Regions from separate parts of the Chryseobacterium tongliaonense genome, predicted to be linked through region 1. Evidence: riboswitches for the same ligand, from Rfam matches in the RefSeq annotation. Region 1 holds a riboswitch; the other holds the start of a gene.
The links. Region 1 has a riboswitch for cobalamin ahead of AB8P06_RS03160 (TonB-dependent receptor plug domain-containing protein). Riboswitches for the same ligand answer to the same signal wherever they lie in the genome.

Region 1 (2,206 bases):
CTCGAATTTTGGGAAAAGCTTTTTCCGGATGCTTCCCTGAGCAAAATAAGAATTGTCCCTCAGCCGCTGCCCTCTTCCTCCAAAACGGTTATTGACAATCGCTGCGGGAATTCCACGGTCAGACAGGTATCCGTATCCTCTTACGGTCCAGCTTCCGTCTTTCATCTCACCGTGGATACTGGTTTCAAAGCGTTTTGAAGTAATATCGGAATCAAACCTTTTGGCAATGGTGTCATTGGCTATTTCACCATCAGGGTATTTCTTTTTATACCTGAATTTGTAAATACCGTCACTCTGCAAAAATTCAGAACTGAAACTCGCTGAGATTTTCTCAGAAATTTTCTGCTCTAAACGAAATGAAGGATTAAATAGATCAATTGAAGAGTTTTTAAATTTCAGTACCAGATTGGTTTTCCTGTTTCCTTTAAAACCGGGAACTTTAGGCTGTAAATAAATGGAACCTGAAGACCCGAAATCTTTAGCCGGCTGGAAAATCTCACTTTTCTGTCCGTTATATAAAGAGATTTCCTCAAGGTCATCAAGGGAATATCTTCCCAGATCCACCACTCCGTTTTGTGCATTTCCGATCTGGATTCCGTCATAAAAAACACCTACATGCTGACTTCCCATACTCCGGACATTCACGGTTTTCAAGCCTCCGATTCCGCCATAATCTTTGATCTGAATTCCCGCAAAATAACGCAAAGCATCTGCCACAGACTGGCTGTTGAGCCTTTCCAGCTGCTCACCTGATAAAACCTGAGCCGGAAGAATCTCTTTAAAATTCTTTTTCTGAATGCTCACAGGAATGATCATCTGTTCCCTGATTGTGTCTTTCGACTGGGAGCAAAAGAGTTGTGCTATTACCACAAACACTGTGATAAAAGTTTTATGGTATCGTAAAGTATAATTTGTCACCATTAGCTCATTGGAATAATGATAACGCTAATGGATATAAGAAAAACAATGATAAGGCACAGTTATAGCTGCACAGAATCATTATTGTCCTAAGCTTTATTCCACGAAAGCGTCAAACGTTATATCTTCTGGCAGGTCTTCTGACTTACTCCGTTTCTGAAATCCTTCCCATTAAAAAACAGTGGATATATTCTTCAAAAACTTTGGTGTGGAGCTTACAGCAGCGGGTCTGTTCCGGATTTTCACCGGATTCCCTTTTAAGCGCTTTTTATGGCTCACCAGATTGCGGCAAAGATAGAAAATTCCCGACATAAACAAATAGATCTGGCAACAAAATGATTTTCAGACGAATAAACGATGTATTTTGTAATAAAGCATGTAATTTATTAACGCAAAGTTTCATTTTTACAATTGAATATTCTTAGTTGAGCAAAGATTAATCAATTACAAGTTGTTGGGTTAAGCACATTGATAAGCTTACCATCTTCCAAATAAAACTTTGCGTTACATAAATTCAGATTTTTTTAAATATTAAATTCCAAAATTGATAAAAACAGAAAACCGGGATTTGGCTTCAATATCTCCACCGGCCAGTTGAGTATAGACAGGAAGCATTATTTCACTTCCCAGGCTCCATTTTTTATAAACTGCTTCAAAGCCCAGCTTTCCATAGAGCGCACTACCGGTTGTATTCGGTAAGGCTTCGTCAAACTGTTTATTCCGGTCATAAACTTCACCCTGCATTCCGGTTTTACCTGAAAAAATGATATTATCCGTTTTATACAGTTGGTAAAATCCGGTCGCAGCATAATTCCATTGATTTCCAAACCGGTAGTTTTTCTTATTTTCCGTTTTAAGAGTGTAATCCATATTGAAAAGCAGAGCTATTTTATTTTTCTGGTATTTATAATTTAAAACCATCTGATAATCCCAGCTTCCGGTTCCCAACTGGAAACTCGGGTTGAGTCCGGTGATTCCCTTTTCGTCAAATTTCCCTAACGGAACTTTGAGCCCGAAGCCACCATTTAGCTGATGAAACGAATCTTTGGAATTCAATAACTGGTAAATTCCCATCAGGTTTAAATCCCCGACCCCGCTGATTCTGATATCACCCTGCATTGTTTTTTTCTCATGAAAATGAAACGGCAGGCTTGTATAAACGCTCAGCTTCTTGGTTACCGGAATTTTCCCCCACAACTGAATGGTATTGAAGTACTGATCCTGTGTTAAATCTTTTACAAACAGGTTTTCTTTAGCTTTATAATGCTGGGCGAAATACTTGATCCCT
Region 2 (2,206 bases), on a different contig from region 1:
TGGTGCGTGTTCCCAAGGATAACTACAGAAAAATTGTAGACAAAATCCGCATGCGCAGAGGAGATGTTTTTGTTTATGTAAAACCGGCTCCGGGAGAAACCGAGTGGATCTGGATAAAATATCCTGAAAAATCTGAAGTGGAAAAACCGTTTGTAAGATATGACAGTCTTAATAAAGAAGGAATGGTCAACAAAGAGCGTATTGCTTTTATTGATCAGCTTCCTCAATACACTCCTTCCAAATCTAAGAACGGACGATCACTGATTTTCACAGATAATAACAATCCGAAAATTCCGGCCGCACAAAGAAGTAAAGTGATCATCGATATTTATCCTTCCAATGCAAGCTACCGCAAACAGGAAAAGGATGCCAACGGAAAAATCCTTACGATAGATAAAATAAAGCCCTGGGGAATCGGAAATGAGCTTCCTGAAGGAATGACGGAAATCAAATCCATCAGAGTACAGCAACCGGGAAGAGGCTCTGTTTTTGTAAGAGAAGCGATAAAAAATATGTTTCAGCCGACCATGGACTTCAATAATATCGGAGTTACTTCCATTGATGATGATCATATCTTTCTATATATGATTAATGGTAGCGGTGAAAACAGATATACAACATTCTGGACAATAAAGGAAGGAAGGGTAATCAGCCAGATTATTTATAAAAATCCGGAATAATCCGTCAAATTCCTTATTTTTGTCACCGAAAAAGTTTTTAATACTTATTCATCACAGGAACTGGTTCTGTTTAAGTACAGATTAAAAGGGAATCGTGTGAAAATCACGAACTGTCGCGCAACTGTAAGTAACGAAAATTCTTTATTAAAAATCCACTGTACCGAAGTATGGGAAGGGAATAAGGAAGTTACAAGTCAGGAGACCTGCCTGTTTCTATAAACAAGAAACTTTCGCGATTTGAAGTTTATTGATCTGATGGATTGTTTCAGGAATCTCGAATGTTCCTGTCATCTTCCGTTTGTTCCAATATATTTCATTTCGTATTAATTTAATAATGAAATATGACTACAGAAGAAAAAATCCAAGCATCTGAAACCCGGATTTTCAAAGCGGTTTTCCCGAACACTACCAATCACTACGATACTCTTTTCGGAGGTACAGCAATGCAATTAATGGATGAAGTAGCTTTTATTACCGCAACCCGTTTTGCAAGAAAAAGAGTGGTAACTGTGAGCAGTGACAAAATCGATTTTAAAAAACCTATTCCGGCCGGGACTATTATAGAATTAATCGGAAAGGTAGCTCATGTGGGAACTACAAGTATGAAGGTAAATGTTGAAATTTATACCGAGCAGATGTATTCTTATGAAAGAGAGCGTGCTATTGTAGGTGATTTTACTTTTGTGGCGATTGATGAATTCAAGAAACCAATTCAGATACTATAAATTGTGAAGTTTCGGGCGGCCTGTGGCCGCCCGAAACCTATTTTATCTTTTAGTCCTCACAATAATCTGGGATATTATCTCAATAGTATTACCTCGAAGCGCCTTTGTCCGACTTCAAGAATCACCGGTTCAAAAATCTTAGTTTATCCCTGCGATAAATAAATCATCTCAAAACCTTCTCTGTTTCCAGACTTCTGTCTAATAACAGCTGAAAAGCTTCACCCATTTCATCCGAAGCTCTTGTGATCGCATTTTCCAGCATATTCCTGATCTGTTTTTCTGTAACTCCGGCCTCAGTCCAACTTTTTCCTGAAGTGTGGGAATTTAAAATAAAGGGCATAATCCGGTCTATGGCACACGCGAAAATAGCATCGGGTGTTTTTTCTTCCTCAAATTCCAGCCAGAGATTAAAAAACTCTGTGCTTAAAGGCTCATCCAATATCCCGAAAATATTCTGAGCTGAAATTTTTTCCCTTTCAAACTTCCCGATCATGGCTTTTTCATCAAACAGAAAGGTATCGCCTGCTTCTATTTCTACAAGATCATGAATAGAAAGCATCCTTATTACTCTTAATAAATCAATATCTGCCCTGTTTTTAGCGTAAGGATAAAGGATTTGGGCCAGAATAACAATCTGCCAGGAATGTTCGGCAGTATTCTCCCGTCGTGAATCATCTGCATTATAATTTCTTCTCTGTACATTTTTTAAAGCATCAACTGCTAAAATAAAATCGATTTCCTTTTGAATTTTCATCTTACAAAAATAGGAATAGTGATCCGAATTGTAAATTTTTCGGCTTT

Region 2: linked by a shared signal. The riboswitch ahead of AB8P06_RS07935 (acyl-CoA thioesterase) and the one ahead of AB8P06_RS03160 (TonB-dependent receptor plug domain-containing protein) in region 1 are both predicted to bind cobalamin.

What each region holds. Positions count from the first base shown of each region.
Region 1 covers NZ_JBGFFD010000001.1:677,499-679,704, reverse strand. Annotated here, with positions in the region: gene AB8P06_RS03160 (TonB-dependent receptor plug domain-containing protein) at 1-876, opposite strand, end outside; cobalamin riboswitch at 1,032-1,216, opposite strand; gene AB8P06_RS03155 (transporter) at 1,450-2,206, opposite strand, start outside.
Region 2 covers NZ_JBGFFD010000003.1:102,379-104,584, forward strand. Annotated here, with positions in the region: gene AB8P06_RS07930 (hypothetical protein) at 1-680, shown strand, start outside; cobalamin riboswitch at 725-905, shown strand; gene AB8P06_RS07935 (acyl-CoA thioesterase) at 1,022-1,405, shown strand; gene AB8P06_RS07940 (HD domain-containing protein) at 1,569-2,159, opposite strand.